2 regions of the Lysinibacillus sp. FSL K6-0102 genome follow, and region 2 is predicted to be linked to the other one. Evidence: a T-box and tRNA genes for the amino acid it is inferred to sense, from the RefSeq annotation. Region 2 holds a T-box; the other holds one or more tRNA genes.
What was found. A T-box is a leader RNA that pairs with one kind of tRNA and senses whether it is charged. The one in region 2 lies ahead of alaS (alanine--tRNA ligase), so its partner is inferred to be a tRNA-Ala.

Region 1 (9,014 bases), 3.2 Mb from region 2:
ATAGGGGCTGACGCCTGCCCGGTGCTGGAAGGTTAAGAGGAGTGGTTAGCGCAAGCGAAGCTGCGAATTGAAGCCCCAGTAAACGGCGGCCGTAACTATAACGGTCCTAAGGTAGCGAAATTCCTTGTCGGGTAAGTTCCGACCCGCACGAAAGGCGTAACGATCTGGGCACTGTCTCAACGAGAGACTCGGTGAAATTATAGTACCTGTGAAGATGCAGGTTACCCGCGACAGGACGGAAAGACCCCGTGGAGCTTTACTGTAGCCTGATATTGAATTTTGGTACAACTTGTACAGGATAGGTAGGAGCCAGAGATCTCGGAGCGCCAGCTTCGAAGGAGGCGTCGGTGGGATACTACCCTGGTTGTATTGAAATTCTAACCCATGCCCCTTAGCGGGGCAGGAGACAGTGTCAGGCGGACAGTTTGACTGGGGCGGTCGCCTCCTAAAAGGTAACGGAGGCGCCCAAAGGTTCCCTCAGAATGGTTGGAAATCATTCGTAGAGTGTAAAGGCACAAGGGAGCTTGACTGCGAGACCTACAAGTCGAGCAGGGTCGAAAGACGGGCTTAGTGATCCGGTGGTTCCGCATGGAAGGGCCATCGCTCAACGGATAAAAGCTACCCCGGGGATAACAGGCTTATCTCCCCCAAGAGTCCACATCGACGGGGAGGTTTGGCACCTCGATGTCGGCTCATCGCATCCTGGGGCTGTAGTCGGTCCCAAGGGTTGGGCTGTTCGCCCATTAAAGCGGTACGCGAGCTGGGTTCAGAACGTCGTGAGACAGTTCGGTCCCTATCCGTCGTGGGCGTAGGAAATTTGAGAGGAGCTGTCCTTAGTACGAGAGGACCGGGATGGACACACCGCTGGTGTACCAGTTGTCTTGCCAAAGGCATCGCTGGGTAGCTATGTGTGGACGGGATAAGTGCTGAAAGCATCTAAGCATGAAGCCCCCCTCAAGATGAGATTTCCCATTACGCAAGTAAGTAAGATCCCTCAAAGACGATGAGGTAGATAGGTTCGAGGTGGAAGTGTGGTGACACATGGAGCTGACGAATACTAATCGATCGAGGACTTAACCAAAAAAGTTTGAAACATTCAATGCGCCGTTTATCCAGTTTTGAAAGAACAAGTAAGCTTTTAAAAAAAGCTTGCATTTATACTGAAATATGGTATAATAAATCTTGTCTTTTAATAAGTCTAGTGATGATGGCAAAGAGGTCACACCCGTTCCCATACCGAACACGGAAGTTAAGCTCTTTAGCGCCGATGGTAGTTGGGGGCTTCCCCCTGTGAGAGTAGGACGTCGCTAGGCATAATACCCAGGAGGATTAGCTCAGCTGGGAGAGCATCTGCCTTACAAGCAGAGGGTCGGCGGTTCGAGCCCGTCATCCTCCACCATATGCCGGTTTAGCTCAGCAGGTAGAGCAACTGACTTGTAATCAGTAGGTCGTGGGTTCGATTCCTATAGCCGGCACCATTTTTTCGAGCCATTAGCTCAGTTGGTAGAGCATCTGACTTTTAATCAGAGGGTCGAAGGTTCGAGTCCTTCATGGCTCACCATTTATAAATAATAATAAGCGGGTGTGGCGGAATTGGCAGACGCACTAGACTTAGGATCTAGCGCCGCAAGGCGTGGGGGTTCGACTCCCTTCACCCGCACCATTATTTTCATTGCCAGATAAAAAAAGCTTATGCACATGCGGAAGTAGTTCAGTGGTAGAACACCACCTTGCCAAGGTGGGGGTCGCGAGTTCGAACCTCGTCTTCCGCTCCAAATGTGCCGGGGTGGCGGAACTGGCAGACGCACAGGACTTAAAATCCTGCGGTAGGTGACTACCGTACCGGTTCGATTCCGGTCCTCGGCACCATTTTAAATGCGCCCGTAGCTCAATTGGATAGAGCGTCTGACTACGGATCAGAAGGTTATGGGTTCGACTCCTGTCGGGCGCGCCATAAGAACAACGGGAAGTAGCTCAGCTTGGTAGAGCACTTGGTTTGGGACCAAGGGGTCGCAGGTTCGAATCCTGTCTTCCCGACCATTTCCTAAAAATAAAAATATGGGGCCTTAGCTCAGCTGGGAGAGCGCCTGCCTTGCACGCAGGAGGTCAGCGGTTCGATCCCGCTAGGCTCCACCAATTCAATTACATGAACCTTGAAAACTGAACAAGCAAAACGTAATCAATAAAGTTTTAAGTAGCTAGTTTTGCTAGTGAACGAAACATAATTTTGGACATCAAACATGATGCCAGCAAAACAATTTGAGCTAATCAAATTTCTTTTATGGAGAGTTTGATCCTGGCTCAGGACGAACGCTGGCGGCGTGCCTAATACATGCAAGTCGAGCGAACAGAAAAGGAGCTTGCTCCTTTGACGTTAGCGGCGGACGGGTGAGTAACACGTGGGCAACCTACCCTATAGTTTGGGATAACTCCGGGAAACCGGGGCTAATACCGAATAATCTCTTTTGCTTCATGGTGAAAGACTGAAAGACGGTTTCGGCTGTCGCTATAGGATGGGCCCGCGGCGCATTAGCTAGTTGGTGAGGTAACGGCTCACCAAGGCGACGATGCGTAGCCGACCTGAGAGGGTGATCGGCCACACTGGGACTGAGACACGGCCCAGACTCCTACGGGAGGCAGCAGTAGGGAATCTTCCACAATGGGCGAAAGCCTGATGGAGCAACGCCGCGTGAGTGAAGAAGGTTTTCGGATCGTAAAACTCTGTTGTAAGGGAAGAACAAGTACAGTAGTAACTGGCTGTACCTTGACGGTACCTTATTAGAAAGCCACGGCTAACTACGTGCCAGCAGCCGCGGTAATACGTAGGTGGCAAGCGTTGTCCGGAATTATTGGGCGTAAAGCGCGCGCAGGCGGTCCTTTAAGTCTGATGTGAAAGCCCACGGCTCAACCGTGGAGGGTCATTGGAAACTGGGGGACTTGAGTGCAGAAGAGGAAAGTGGAATTCCAAGTGTAGCGGTGAAATGCGTAGAGATTTGGAGGAACACCAGTGGCGAAGGCGACTTTCTGGTCTGTAACTGACGCTGAGGCGCGAAAGCGTGGGGAGCAAACAGGATTAGATACCCTGGTAGTCCACGCCGTAAACGATGAGTGCTAAGTGTTAGGGGGTTTCCGCCCCTTAGTGCTGCAGCTAACGCATTAAGCACTCCGCCTGGGGAGTACGGTCGCAAGACTGAAACTCAAAGGAATTGACGGGGGCCCGCACAAGCGGTGGAGCATGTGGTTTAATTCGAAGCAACGCGAAGAACCTTACCAGGTCTTGACATCCCGTTGACCACTGTAGAGATATAGTTTCCCCTTCGGGGGCAACGGTGACAGGTGGTGCATGGTTGTCGTCAGCTCGTGTCGTGAGATGTTGGGTTAAGTCCCGCAACGAGCGCAACCCTTGATCTTAGTTGCCATCATTTAGTTGGGCACTCTAAGGTGACTGCCGGTGACAAACCGGAGGAAGGTGGGGATGACGTCAAATCATCATGCCCCTTATGACCTGGGCTACACACGTGCTACAATGGACGATACAAACGGTTGCCAACTCGCGAGAGGGAGCTAATCCGATAAAGTCGTTCTCAGTTCGGATTGTAGGCTGCAACTCGCCTACATGAAGCCGGAATCGCTAGTAATCGCGGATCAGCATGCCGCGGTGAATACGTTCCCGGGCCTTGTACACACCGCCCGTCACACCACGAGAGTTTGTAACACCCGAAGTCGGTGAGGTAACCTTTTGGAGCCAGCCGCCGAAGGTGGGATAGATGATTGGGGTGAAGTCGTAACAAGGTAGCCGTATCGGAAGGTGCGGCTGGATCACCTCCTTTCTAAGGATTATTTCGGAATACAAACCTTGGGTTTGTAAGATTACGTTTTGCGTTCAGTTTTGAAGGTTTATGAAATTTAATAAAACTTCCAAGAGGGCCTATAGCTCAGCTGGTTAGAGCGCACGCCTGATAAGCGTGAGGTCGATGGTTCGAGTCCATTTAGGCCCACCATATATACCTCTTGGGGCCTTAGCTCAGCTGGGAGAGCGCCTGCCTTGCACGCAGGAGGTCAGCGGTTCGATCCCGCTAGGCTCCACCATTTTTTTGTTCTTTGAAAACTGGATAAAACGACATTGAAATTGTAACAAACACATTTATTTTTTTAAGTTTTTTATAGGCTTAATAACTTGGTTAAGTTATTAAGGGCGCACGGCGAATGCCTTGGCACTAGGAGCCGAAGAAGGACGGCACTAACACCGATATGCTTCGGGGAGCTGTAAGTGAGCTTTGATCCGGAGATTTCCGAATGGGGGAACCCACTACGTTTAATCGCGTAGTATCTTGACGTGAATACATAGCGTCTTGAAGGCAGACCCAGGGAACTGAAACATCTAAGTACCTGGAGGAAGAGAAAGAAAAATCGATTCCCTGAGTAGCGGCGAGCGAAACGGGAAGAGCCCAAACCAAGAGGCTTGCCTCTTGGGGTTGTAGGACACTCTATACGGAGTTACAAAAGAGCGAGTTAGATGAAGCGACTTGGAAAGGTCCGCCAGAGCAGGTAAAAGCCCTGTAGTCGAAAGTTCGTTCTCTCCTGAGTGGATCCTGAGTACGGCGGAACACGTGAAATTCCGTCGGAATCCGGGAGGACCATCTCCCAAGGCTAAATACTACCTAGTGACCGATAGTGAACCAGTACCGTGAGGGAAAGGTGAAAAGCACCCCGGAAGGGGAGTGAAAGAGATCCTGAAACCGTGTGCCTACAAGTAGTTAGAGCCCGTTAATGGGTGATAGCGTGCCTTTTGTAGAATGAACCGGCGAGTTACGATTACGTGCAAGGTTAAGCTTTAGAAGGCGGAGCCGCAGCGAAAGCGAGTCTGAATAGGGCGAAATAGTACGTGGTCGTAGACCCGAAACCAGGTGATCTACCCATGTCCAGGGTGAAGGTGAGGTAACACTTACTGGAGGCCCGAACCCACGCACGTTGAAAAGTGCGGGGATGAGGTGTGGGTAGCGGAGAAATTCCAATCGAACTTGGAGATAGCTGGTTCTCTCCGAAATAGCTTTAGGGCTAGCCTCGTGATGAGAATACTGGAGGTAGAGCACTGTTTGGACTAGGGGGCCATCCCGGTTTACCGAATTCAGACAAACTCCGAATGCCAGATATTTATACACGGGAGTCAGACTGCGAGTGATAAGATCCGTAGTCAAAAGGGAAACAGCCCAGACCACCAGCTAAGGTCCCAAAGTAATCGTTAAGTGGAAAAGGATGTGGCGTTGCACAGACAACCAGGATGTTGGCTTAGAAGCAGCCATCATTTAAAGAGTGCGTAATAGCTCACTGGTCGAGTGACGCTGCGCCGAAAATGTATCGGGGCTAAACGATTCACCGAAGCTGTGGATTGACATCTACGATGTCAGTGGTAGGAGAGCGTTCTAAGTGCGTTGAAGTCAGATCGGAAGGACTGGTGGAGCGCTTAGAAGTGAGAATGCCGGTATGAGTAGCGAAAGACGGGTGAGAATCCCGTCCACCGTATGACTAAGGTTTCCTGAGGAAGGCTCGTCCGCTCAGGGTTAGTCGGGACCTAAGCCGAGGCCGATAGGCGTAGGCGATGGACAACAGGTTGATATTCCTGTACCACCTCCTCACCGTTTGAGAAATGGGGGGACGCAGTAGGATAGGGTAAGCGCGCCGTTGGTTGTGCGCGTCCAAGCAGTAAGGCGTGTGTGTAGGCAAATCCGCACACTGTAACGTTGAGCTGTGATGGCGAGTCCGTATGGACGAAGTTCCTGATTTCACACTGCCAAGAAAAGCCTCTATCGAGGTGAGAGGTGCCCGTACCGCAAACCGACACAGGTAGTCGAGGAGAGAATCCTAAGGTGTGCGAGAGAACTCTCGTTAAGGAACTCGGCAAAATGACCCCGTAACTTCGGGAGAAGGGGTGCTCTTGAGCGTGCAAGCGCATGAGAGCCGCAGTGAATAGGCCCAGGCGACTGTTTAGCAAAAACACAGGTCTCTGCAAAACCGTAAGGTGACGTATAGGGGCTGACGCCTGCCCGGTGCTGGAAGGTTAAGAGGAGTGGTTAGCGCAAGCGAAGCTGCGAATTGAAGCCCCAGTAAACGGCGGCCGTAACTATAACGGTCCTAAGGTAGCGAAATTCCTTGTCGGGTAAGTTCCGACCCGCACGAAAGGCGTAACGATCTGGGCACTGTCTCAACGAGAGACTCGGTGAAATTATAGTACCTGTGAAGATGCAGGTTACCCGCGACAGGACGGAAAGACCCCGTGGAGCTTTACTGTAGCCTGATATTGAATTTTGGTACAACTTGTACAGGATAGGTAGGAGCCAGAGATCTCGGAGCGCCAGCTTCGAAGGAGGCGTCGGTGGGATACTACCCTGGTTGTATTGAAATTCTAACCCATGCCCCTTAGCGGGGCAGGAGACAGTGTCAGGCGGACAGTTTGACTGGGGCGGTCGCCTCCTAAAAGGTAACGGAGGCGCCCAAAGGTTCCCTCAGAATGGTTGGAAATCATTCGTAGAGTGTAAAGGCACAAGGGAGCTTGACTGCGAGACCTACAAGTCGAGCAGGGTCGAAAGACGGGCTTAGTGATCCGGTGGTTCCGCATGGAAGGGCCATCGCTCAACGGATAAAAGCTACCCCGGGGATAACAGGCTTATCTCCCCCAAGAGTCCACATCGACGGGGAGGTTTGGCACCTCGATGTCGGCTCATCGCATCCTGGGGCTGTAGTCGGTCCCAAGGGTTGGGCTGTTCGCCCATTAAAGCGGTACGCGAGCTGGGTTCAGAACGTCGTGAGACAGTTCGGTCCCTATCCGTCGTGGGCGTAGGAAATTTGAGAGGAGCTGTCCTTAGTACGAGAGGACCGGGATGGACACACCGCTGGTGTACCAGTTGTCTTGCCAAAGGCATCGCTGGGTAGCTATGTGTGGACGGGATAAGTGCTGAAAGCATCTAAGCATGAAGCCCCCCTCAAGATGAGATTTCCCATTACGCAAGTAAGTAAGATCCCTCAAAGACGATGAGGTAGATAGGTTCGAGGTGGAAGTGTGGTGACACATGGAGCTGACGAATACTAATCGATCGAGGACTTAACCAAAAAAGTTTAAAACATTCAATGCACCGTTTATCCAGTTTTGAAAGAACAAATCTTTCAATTAAATACAAAGTCTAGTGATGATGGCAAAGAGGTCACACCCGTTCCCATACCGAACACGGAAGTTAAGCTCTTTAGCGCCGATGGTAGTTGGGGGCTTCCCCCTGTGAGAGTAGGACGTCGCTAGGCAAAAGAAAGATCAGAGAATAAATTCTCTGATCTTTTTTGCTTTTTTGTTGTCTCAAATTAAGAAGATAGTTTAAAGTAGGCTGTCCCCGGAAAAAGACAGCCGTATATACTAAAACTCAAGAGCACTCCGAAGATCATTTAAATAAGATTGACTTACTGGTAACTCACTTCCATCAATTAAAGTGACAATAAAATTTGACGTTAAATCACGTGCCATTTTTTTTATGAAATGTATATTTACGATGTAAGATCTATGGATACGAATAAAATATGATGGTAATCGTAATTGAAGTTCTTTAAGTGTAATACTTGTTTTATACTGATCCCCCTCTACATAAAACCATGTTTTTTTCTGTAGGCTTTCAATATGAGATATTTTATTAATTGCTACAGGATTCCATTCCTCCTCTTGCTTTCCAGTTAAAAATTGAAATGGTTCTGCTCTTTTTGCTGTAAATGATGACGGTAGGATAATGACGAGAGCAGCAGGCTTATTTTGAATGTATATGGGATAACCAATGCCATAATATGGCGTATCGAAAAGAGAATTATCTAAAATAGCATCTGTTTTTTTTTGAGTCTGTAACACTTGGTCGGCAATACTCCCAGGTAATACTTGTTGACCTATCTCTAAATGAATACTTTGGTGACCAGAGTGAAAATAAACATAAGCATTTTCAACAGCAATAGCAATGGATGAATCAGCAGGTATCCAGTCTTTCAACATAAAAATATATTGTTGTGAAATATCTTTTACGAAAGAATTTAACTCATTGTTCATTGTGAATATCCCCCTTGTTTGTAAACAGTCTTCCAAATTTCATCGTCAAAAAAGGTAGTTTTATCCTTAAAATTTGATCTTTTATCGAAAAATAATGAAAATTCAAATAGTCTGTTATATATTAATTTACAACAAATAAACCTGTTATGGAACAGATAATTAAAAGTTTTTTAACAGAGTATATTGTACACAAAGGGGAAGGTGGAATTTCAATATGTCAACTCGTCAAGAAAGAATCGAAGCTTTAGAAAAACAATGGGCTGAAAACCCACGTTGGGCTGGTATTGAACGCACATATTCAGCTGAAGAAGTTGTTAAATTACAGGGGACAGTAGTAATTGAACAAACACTAGCACAAAAAGGTGCTACTCGACTTTGGAATTCATTACATGAGGAACCGTTTATCAATGCATTGGGGGCATTAACGGGGAATCAGGCAGTACAACAAGTAAAAGCTGGATTAAAGGCTATCTATCTATCAGGCTGGCAAGTAGCTGCTGATGCAAACCTGTCTGGTCAAATGTATCCTGACCAATCATTATATCCAGCTAACTCTGTACCAGCAGTAGTAAAACGAATTAATCAAGCGCTTCAACGTGCAGATCAAATTGATCATGCTGAAGGACGTGTTGATCAATTTGATTGGTTCGCGCCAATCGTAGCAGACGCAGAAGCAGGTTTTGGTGGGCCTCTAAACGTATTCGAGCTTGTAAAAGGTATGATTGAAGCAGGAGCAGCGGGTGTTCACTTAGAAGATCAATTAGCATCTGAAAAGAAATGTGGACACCTTGGAGGTAAAGTATTACTTCCAACACAAAATGCTGTTCGTAACTTAGTAGCTGCACGTTTAGCAACAGATGTAATGGGTGTAGATACAATTTTAATTGCACGTACAGATGCTGATGCTGCTGATATGGTTACATCAGATATTGATCCACGT
Region 2 (9,014 bases):
TAGTCCTGAACCGAATAAGTATCATTTAGGCAAAGGGAAACACATAAAAAGTCATCGATTTCTGATCACCGATGCAGACAAAGGGTGATTAAGGATGACCTTTTGTTTCCCTCAATAACAAACACGAGGTGAAATGCAATGATTAAAATCCACTATTATAATAGCAGCAGTAAGACAGTCCAACATGATTTCAATATGATTGATTTACAACTCCCTATTCATAACGAAGATTTATTATGGGTAGATTTATATGACTATAGTTATAATGAATTGAATAATATAGCTGATGTATTTGGCTTTCATCCACTAGCAGTTGAAGATTGCTTACATGAAGGCTCACGTCCAAAAATGGATAGTTATGGTGATTATAAATTTTTTGTGCTCCATGCACCAATTTATAATGAGAAAAGTAACAATGAAATTACAACCGTTGAGTTAAATATTTTTATGGGACCAAACTATATTGTGACAGTGCATAAGCAAAAGTTGCAATGGCTAGGAAAAATGGAAAATGTTTGTGTCAATAGCCCAAGATATTTGGAAAAGGGTACTGATTTTTTATTGCATACAATTATTGACGGTATTACAGACGAATACTTCCCAGTATTAGAACGAATTCGCGCACGTATAGATGAACTAGAAGAAGAAATTTATGATTATCAACCAAAAGTGGTGACAGAGGAATTTCTTGCATTGAAGCGGACAATTATTTTAATTCGTCAGGCCATTATGCCACAAAGAAGAATTTTTTCTACAATCAATGGCCAGTGGAAATTTGATATTCAAGAAGAAAATATTCCATTCTATAAAGATTTGAATGACCATCTAGAGCGTATTGTCGACTCCACAGAGACATATCGCGATTTAGTGAACAGCACGCTTGATACGTATTTTTCAATTATCAGTGGGAAATCCATTGAAAAGCTGAATTTATTAACGGTCATTTCGACAATTATGTTACCACTATCAGTAATTACTAGTTTTTTTGGAATGAATGTACCTTTACCTTATCAAGATACCCCTTATACAACTATTGCAATTAGCGCCTTCTTAGTTATTTTTACATGGGGTATGTGGATATATTTCAAAAAAATGATTGCTTAGTTAGTGTTAGTCATACTAGTACTAATTGACAGCGCAATAGATTTTTTTTATAATTTTCGATAGAAAAAGTAAAAACGATGATGGAAAAAGTACGTATTTGTGTGTGCACAAGAAAGGGATTTCTAGGCTGAAAAAATCCTCACAACAGCAAATGCCGAAAGCTACTCCAGAGTGCAGCTAATCCCTGCCGTTCACTGACGTTACAAGTGCTAAAGAGGTAAGTAAGGTTTTTACTTACAACTAGGGTGGTACCGCGAGACTAATGACAAGTCCTCGTCCCTTTTTGGGGATGAGGGCTTTTTTTATTTTCTTCGGTAAATCGCAGGATTCGTATCGTGATTTTACAATATAAAATAGGAGGAATTTATCCAATGAAAGCAGTAGAGATTCGCCGTATGTATTTGGAATTTTTTAAAGAAAAGGGGCATCATCATGAGCCATCAGCTCCACTTGTGCCAATAAATGATCCATCACTTCTTTGGATCAACTCAGGTGTTGCAACTTTGAAACCATATTTTGATGGCCGTATTATCCCTGATAATCCACGTATTACAAATGCACAAAAATCGATTCGTACCAACGATATTGAAAACGTTGGGAAAACAGCTCGACACCATACATTCTTTGAAATGTTAGGAAACTTCTCTATTGGTGACTACTTTAAAAAAGAAGCAATTCATTATGCTTGGGAGTTTTTAACAGATAAAAAATGGATGGGCTTTGATCCAGCGTTATTATCCATCACGATTCACCCAGAAGACCAGGAAGCATATGATGTTTGGCATCAGGAAATCGGTATTCCAGAAGAACGTTTAATCCGTTTAGAAGGGAACTTCTGGGATATAGGAGAAGGCCCATCTGGTCCGAACTCAGAGATTTTTTATGATCGCGGCGTAGAATACGGCTCAGATGAAAATGACCCTGAAATGTATCCAGGAGGAGAAAATGAGCGTTACCTAGAAATTTGGAACCTTGTGTTCTCTCAATTTAACCATAATCCTGATGGCACTTACACGCCACTACCAAAGCAAAATATTGATACAGGTATGGGCTTAGAGCGTATTGTGTCCGTCGTGCAAAATGTACCAACAAACTTTGATACTGATTTATTTATGCCAATTATTGAAAAAATCGAGGAGTTTGCCAATCGTAAATATAAACGACCTGGCGAAGTAGACTTAAATGAAATCTTTGGCTCAGATGAAGATATTAATACACCATTTAAAGTGATTGCAGACCATATCCGTACAGTAGCATTTGCTATAGGCGATGGTGCCCTGCCTTCAAATGAAGGCCGTGGCTATGTATTACGTCGCTTACTACGTCGTGCCGTTCGCTATGCTAAACAAATTGGTATTGAAAAACCATTTATGTTTGAACTTGTACCAACTGTGGGTAAAATTATGGAAGACTTCTATCCAGAAGTTACAGAGAAATGCGAATTTATTCAACGTGTCATTAAAAATGAAGAAATTCGTTTCCATGAAACATTAGATGGTGGTTTAGCTATCTTTAATGAAGTAGTGGAATCTCAAAAAGCAGCTGGTCATGATTACATCCCAGGAGCAGATGCTTTCCGTTTATATGATACTTATGGTTTCCCAATCGAGCTAACGGAAGAATATGCAGAGGAAGTAGGCATGAAAGTAGATCATGAAGGTTTTGAGGCAGCGATGGAAGAGCAACGTGAACGCGCGCGTGCTGCACGACAAGATGTTGATTCGATGCAAGTACAGAATGAAGTATTAGCAAACTTAACGGTTGCAAGTGAATTTGTTGGCTATGATACGTTAAGTGTTAATACTGAAATCGCTGCAATGATCGTCAATGGTCAAGTTGCGAAAGTCGCTTCGGAAGGTCAGGAAGCATTGGTTATTTTAGCGAAGACACCATTCTACGCTGAAATGGGTGGTCAAATTGCTGATAGTGGTACTATTTCAAATGATAGCTTTACAGCTGTTGTAAAAGATGTTCAAAAAGCACCGAATGGTCAACCGCTTCATACAGTAGTAGTTGAATCTGGGGAAATGCATGTGGAAGATGCAGTGCAAGCAGTGGTCAATCGTGATGACCGTAATTTAATCATTAAAAACCATACGGCAACACATATTATGCAACGTGCATTAAAAGATGTGCTCGGTGATCATGTGAACCAAGCTGGATCATATGTAGGACCTGATCGTTTACGTTTTGATTTCTCTCACTTTGGTCAAGTTACAAAAGAAGAACTACAGCAAATTGAACGTATTGTAAATGAAAAAGTGTGGGATGATATAGAGGTCGTTATTGAAGAAAAAGGTATTGATGAAGCAAAAGCAATGGGTGCTATGGCATTATTCGGTGAAAAATATGGAGATGTTGTACGTGTAGTATCCATCGGAGATTATTCGATTGAGCTATGTGGTGGTATCCATGTTAAACGCTCTTCTGAAATTGGCTTCTTTAAAATTGTTTCAGAAGGTGGTATCGGTGCAGGTACTCGTCGTATTGAAGCTGTTACAGGAAAAGTTGCTTATGAAGCAGTAAAAGAAGAAGAAGCATTATTAAATGATGCAGCGACATTATTAAAAGCAAATGCTAAAGATATTGTCACAAAAGTACAGGCATTACAAGCAGACTACAAAGAATTACAACGTGAAAACGAAGCATTATCTCAAAAAATCGCCAATGCACAGGCAGGGGCAGTTGTTGATGCCGCTCAAACAATTGGAGATGTGACAGTGCTATCTACAAAAGTGGAAGCGAAGGATAACAATCAACTCCGTCAAATGATGGATGACCTGAAAGCAAAAATGCCAAAAGCAGTCATTGTTCTTGGAGCAGTTGATGGTGAAAAAATTATGTTATGTGCTGGTGTTTCAAAAGAATTAGTTGGTGGCAATTACCATGCAGGGAATATTGTGAAAATGGTTGCGGAAGCATGTGGTGGTAAAGGTGGCGGTCGTCCAGATATGGCGATGGCAGGTGCAAAAGATGCATCAAAACTTGATGAAGCACTACTTTCTGTGTATGATTATGTTAAATCCATTTAATTAATTCACCAAAACATGTTATAATAAAGAGAAATTGGAGATGAGCTTGTTTGCACATCTCCTTATTTCTGAAAGCGAGGTGCTGGTCATGAGTTCATTTGATCAAACGATGAAATTTAATTTTCCAGAAGAATCAATGGAACAGGAAGTCAAGCAGGTAATGTTGAAAGTTCATTCTTCATTAGAGGAAAAGGGATATAACCCTATCAATCAGATTGTTGGTTACTTACTTTCTGGTGATCCGGCGTATATTCCTCGCCATCAGGATGCTCGTAATTTAATTCGCAAGCTTGAGCGTGACGAAATTCTAGAGGAGCTTGTTAAATTTTATATCAAAAAGAATAACGAGGACTAGAAATGAGAATTATGGGATTAGACGTTGGGTCAAAAACTGTGGGTGTTGCTGTAAGTGATGCCCTTGGTTGGACCGCCCAAGGTATTGAAACCGTAAAAATTGATGAAGCTAATGGTGAGTTCGGTATTGACCGTATCGCTGAGCTAGTAAAGGAATATACTATAACAGAATTTGTTGTAGGTTTTCCAAAAAACATGAATAATACGGTTGGACCGCGTGGAGAGGCTTCTGAGAACTATAAAAAGCTATTAGAAGAGCATTTCTCACTACCGGTCAAATTATGGGATGAACGTTTAACGACGATGGCTGCTGAACGTATGCTGATCGAAGCGGACGTGAGTCGCAAAAAGCGCAAGCAGGTCATTGATAAAATGGCAGCTGTGATGATTTTACAAGGCTACTTAGATAGCAAAAATTAATTGATGAGGTGACTATGCATGGCACACGAGCATAACCATGAAGAAGAATTACATGTTCAACACATTACAGTGATTGACGAAAACGGAAACGAGCAGCTTTGTGAAGTGATTCACGTTCATGAATCTCCAGAGTTTGGCAAATCATATGTGTTTTACTCAATGGTAGGCGCAGAGGAAGATGAAGATGGCTCAGTTGAAATCTTTGTATCTTCATTTGTACCATCTGAAAATGGTGAAGATGGTGAATTAACACCAATCGAAACTGAAGCAGAGTGGGATATGGTAGAGGACGTTTTAAACGCTTTAGAGGATGAAAACGAAGACTAATCTTCTAACTCAAAGCTTGGAACAAGGATCGCAGCTTGCAGTCCTTGTTCCTTTTTTATTGAAGCTTTTCTAATGTAGAAGGATTGTTAAATTGAAGAATGAATGCATTGTAGATGTGTGAATTTGATCCACAATTGTTGGGAAACGTTCATAAAGTTTGTGGATTCGCTTAGAAATAGAGTGTAACCTCCAAGCCCCACTCCAAACATCGAGAACCTGCTCAAAGGTAGAGAAGAAATGCAGGGAAAACTTGCTCAAAATAGGAGAAGCTATTCTAAAGTGTCTAACCTCAAAAAAACGATTTAATAAATGACATCAAATTGTCATAAAGGAGGAAACAGAATGAATGAAGAAACGCAAGAATTTATGATCATTGGGAAAGATGGTAAGGAACAGCAGTGTCGTGTGGTCTTTACCTTTGATGCGGAGGACAAGTCCTATGTGTTATTTTCCCTTCTAGATGAAACCGGTCAAGAAATTCCAGGAGACCTTTCTGCGATGACTTTTGATTATGATGACAATACAGGTGAGATGACAAATTTACAGCCTGTTGAAACAGATGCCGAATGGGAAATGATTAATGAAGTGGTGTTAACATTACTTGATGAATTTGAAGAAGAACCACAGCTAATTACTGTGACAGACGAAGAAGGAAAAGATCAAGTGTGCGAAGTCATTCATACATTTTCATCTGAGCAATTCGGTAAATCGTATGTATTATATGTGCCAGCAACAGATGAACCGATTGATGAGCGTGATATTTTTGCAGCCCAATATATAGCTGGAAATGAAGGCCAGATTGAAGAGTTATACCCGATTGAGTCAGATGAAGAATGGGAATTTGTAGAAGAAGTATTAAACACTTTATAGGATAAACTATTTCTAGAATCCTCAAAAATCTGCTAACGAAAGTTGTTGGCAGATTTTTTACATATGTAATTTCTACTGAATTGTCGATTTCTGTTTGTCGTGAAAGTTGATTTCTAGTATGATATTGAATAGTGATAGGGGGGAAACCCGTGGATAACGGTTCAAAAAAACAAGAAATGTTTTCAAAAATGCAAGAAAGAAAATCTGAGGTAAAAATGGTGAGAAAAATCGTCGCAATTATTGCCATTGTTTTCGTACTAATAATTGGAGTTGTTGGTTTATTTGGGTACAATTATGTAAAAGGTGCTTTAAAACCATTAGACCCTAATGCAACGAAAACAATTGCAGTAGAAGTACCAATTGGCTCTAGTTTGTCCTCCATTTCAACACTACTAGAGAAAAAAGGTGTCATAAAAGATGCACGTGTTTTTAAATACTATGCAAAATTTAAAAATGAATCACAATTTCAAGCGGGAAATTATGATTTAACACAGGCAATGACATTTGATGAACTCATTGAAAGCTTGAAAACAGGGAAGGTATATCGTAAGCCTGTCTTTACGATGACAGTCCCAGAAGGCTTAACACTTGAACAAATTGGGAAAGTGATTGAAAAGAAAACACCGTACACACAAAAAGAATTTATGGATCTTGTGACGAGTGACACATTTGTTCAGCAAATGATGGCTAATTATCCTGAGCTAGTTACAGAGGCTGTTTTAGCTGACAATATTCGCTATGACTTAGAGGGCTATTTATATCCAGCTACGTATTCTTATTATGAAGAAAAACCATCTTTACAAGCGATTGTAGAAGAGATGATAGCAGCCATGAACAATGTAGTGAAGAACTATAGTGATGTATTAGCTGAAAAACAAATGTCCGTACATCAGCTGTTAACATTTGCGTCATTATTGGAAGAAGAAGCGACTGCTCAAACGGATCGAGAGACTATTGCAAGTGTCTTCTATAATCGAATCAATGAAGGGATGCCACTCCAAACAGACCCAACCGTGCTCTATGCACTGGGTGATCACAAGGATCGTGTTCTATATGAAGATTTAGAAGTGGATAATGCCTATAACACTTACAAAAATAAAGGTCTACCACCTGGTCCAATAGCAGGTGCAGGTAAAACTTCGATTGAGGCATCATTAAATCCAAGTCAAACAGATTATTTCTACTTCCTAGCAGATAAAGAGGGTGTCAACCACTTCTCAAAAACCTATGATGAGCATTTGCAGAAGGTAGAAAAATATTTACGAAAAGAAGAGTAAACATATAGGAAGAACAAAAATCGTATAGCAAACAGATGGATAGAAGGAAAGAAAAATAGCTTTCCTTCTATTTTCATGCTATTATAAAGTGTGATTTTTGATCAATCCGTTCATTTATGCGGGACAAATATGCGTGGTGGCAATTGTTTGAGCATATCGAAGCAATTGCTCATTTTTGTATGGCAAAGTACCAAGACATCACGTTTGGTCTTTTTCTTTTTGTTGATAAATGATGAAGTACAGACAACGGCAAACGCTCGTTGCCTTTTAAATGAGGGTGGAAACAATGGAATTATCAGATGCATATATACAATCATTTATACAGCCACGTAATGAATTGCTTTTAGAAATGGAAGCATTTGCGGAGGAGCATCACGTACCGATCATGCAGCTGGCAGGTATTGATGCATTAAATCAACTGTTGCGTATTCAAAATCCGTCAAAAATTTTAGAGATAGGTACAGCAATTGGTTACTCTGCTATTCGTATGGCAGAGGCATTGCCTTATGTCCAAATTGTTACAATTGAACGTGATCAAGATCGTGTAGCAAGGGCAAAAGCCTATATTAAACGGTCGACTGTATCCGATCGAATTACGGTCATTGAGGGTGACGCTTTAGAAGTGGATGACGAGGCCATTAACACAACATTCGATGCGGTCTTTATTGATGCTGCGAAGGGACAATACCAACGCTTTTTTGAAAAATATGCACCTTTAGTAAAATCAGGTGGGGTATTGTATATCGATAATATGTACATGCATGGTTTGTCTGATTTAGAGTTGAAGGATGTTCCACGTCGTAAGCGAACAATGATTCGCAATTTAAAAAACTTCACGGATTGGATTATGCAGCACCCAGATTATACAAGTGCTTTTTTACCAGTCGGTGATGGTTTATTACTATGTTTGAAGAGGTGACTACTATGAAAAAACCAGAATTGCTTGTGACACCACAATCATTAGAACATATAAAAGCACTTTTAGTCGCTGGAGCAGATGCTTTTGTTATTGGTGAACAACAATTTGGTCTACGTCTAGCAGGAGAGTTCTCCGTTGAAGAAGTAGAAGAAGCGACAAAGCTTATTCATGAAGCGGGTAAAAAGGTATATGTTGCAGTCAATGCACTTTTCCATAATGAGAAGCTAGAGGCACTTGCTGATTATTTAAATGAAATGCAACGTATCGGTGTGGACCGTTTAATCTACGGTGATCCAGCGGTTCTCATTATTCGTAGAGAGCAAGGTGTTACGATTCCGTTACATTGGAATCCAGAAACGACAGCTACAAACTGGTTTACGGCTAATTACTGGGGGAAACGTGGTGCAACGCGTGCCGTGTTAGCGCGTGAGCTTTCTCTTGATGAAGTATTAGAAATTAAAGAAAATACCGAAATGGAAATTGAAGTACAAGTACATGGCATGACATGTATGTTCCAATCAAAACGTCCATTACTTGGCCATTATTTCTTATATCAAGATAAAGTAATGGCTATTGAAAATCGCCAGGAAAATCGTAATATGTTCCTACATGATGATGAACGAAATAATAAATATCCAATATATGAAGATGTAAATGGTACACATATTTTCAGTCCAAATGATATGTGTATTATTGATGAACTAGGCGAAT

Region 1: it has a tRNA-Ala gene. The T-box ahead of alaS (alanine--tRNA ligase) is inferred to sense a tRNA for this amino acid. The anticodon was not compared.

Annotation. Positions count from the first base shown of each region.
Region 1 is NZ_JBBOPH010000001.1:117,716-126,729, forward strand. Features, by position in the region: rRNA gene NYE73_RS00570 (23S ribosomal RNA) at 1-1,081, shown strand, start outside; rRNA gene rrf (5S ribosomal RNA) at 1,198-1,313, shown strand; tRNA gene NYE73_RS00580 (tRNA-Val) at 1,324-1,399, shown strand; tRNA gene NYE73_RS00585 (tRNA-Thr) at 1,403-1,478, shown strand; tRNA gene NYE73_RS00590 (tRNA-Lys) at 1,486-1,561, shown strand; tRNA gene NYE73_RS00595 (tRNA-Leu) at 1,579-1,663, shown strand; tRNA gene NYE73_RS00600 (tRNA-Gly) at 1,701-1,775, shown strand; tRNA gene NYE73_RS00605 (tRNA-Leu) at 1,781-1,869, shown strand; tRNA gene NYE73_RS00610 (tRNA-Arg) at 1,878-1,954, shown strand; tRNA gene NYE73_RS00615 (tRNA-Pro) at 1,964-2,040, shown strand; tRNA gene NYE73_RS00620 (tRNA-Ala) at 2,061-2,136, shown strand; rRNA gene NYE73_RS00625 (16S ribosomal RNA) at 2,279-3,830, shown strand; tRNA gene NYE73_RS00630 (tRNA-Ile) at 3,925-4,001, shown strand; tRNA gene NYE73_RS00635 (tRNA-Ala) at 4,014-4,089, shown strand; rRNA gene NYE73_RS00640 (23S ribosomal RNA) at 4,180-7,107, shown strand; rRNA gene rrf (5S ribosomal RNA) at 7,178-7,293, shown strand; gene NYE73_RS00650 (LytTR family DNA-binding domain-containing protein) at 7,403-8,074, opposite strand; gene aceA (isocitrate lyase) at 8,289-9,014, shown strand, end outside.
Region 2 is NZ_JBBOPH010000001.1:3,340,741-3,349,754, reverse strand. Features, by position in the region: gene corA (magnesium/cobalt transporter CorA) at 139-1,104, shown strand; T-box leader at 1,173-1,388, shown strand; gene alaS (alanine--tRNA ligase) at 1,476-4,136, shown strand; gene NYE73_RS17065 (IreB family regulatory phosphoprotein) at 4,225-4,491, shown strand; gene ruvX (Holliday junction resolvase RuvX) at 4,494-4,910, shown strand; gene NYE73_RS17055 (DUF1292 domain-containing protein) at 4,929-5,237, shown strand; gene NYE73_RS17050 (DUF1292 domain-containing protein) at 5,580-6,107, shown strand; gene mltG (endolytic transglycosylase MltG) at 6,257-7,384, shown strand; gene NYE73_RS17040 (O-methyltransferase) at 7,671-8,303, shown strand; gene NYE73_RS17035 (peptidase U32 family protein) at 8,309-9,014, shown strand, end outside.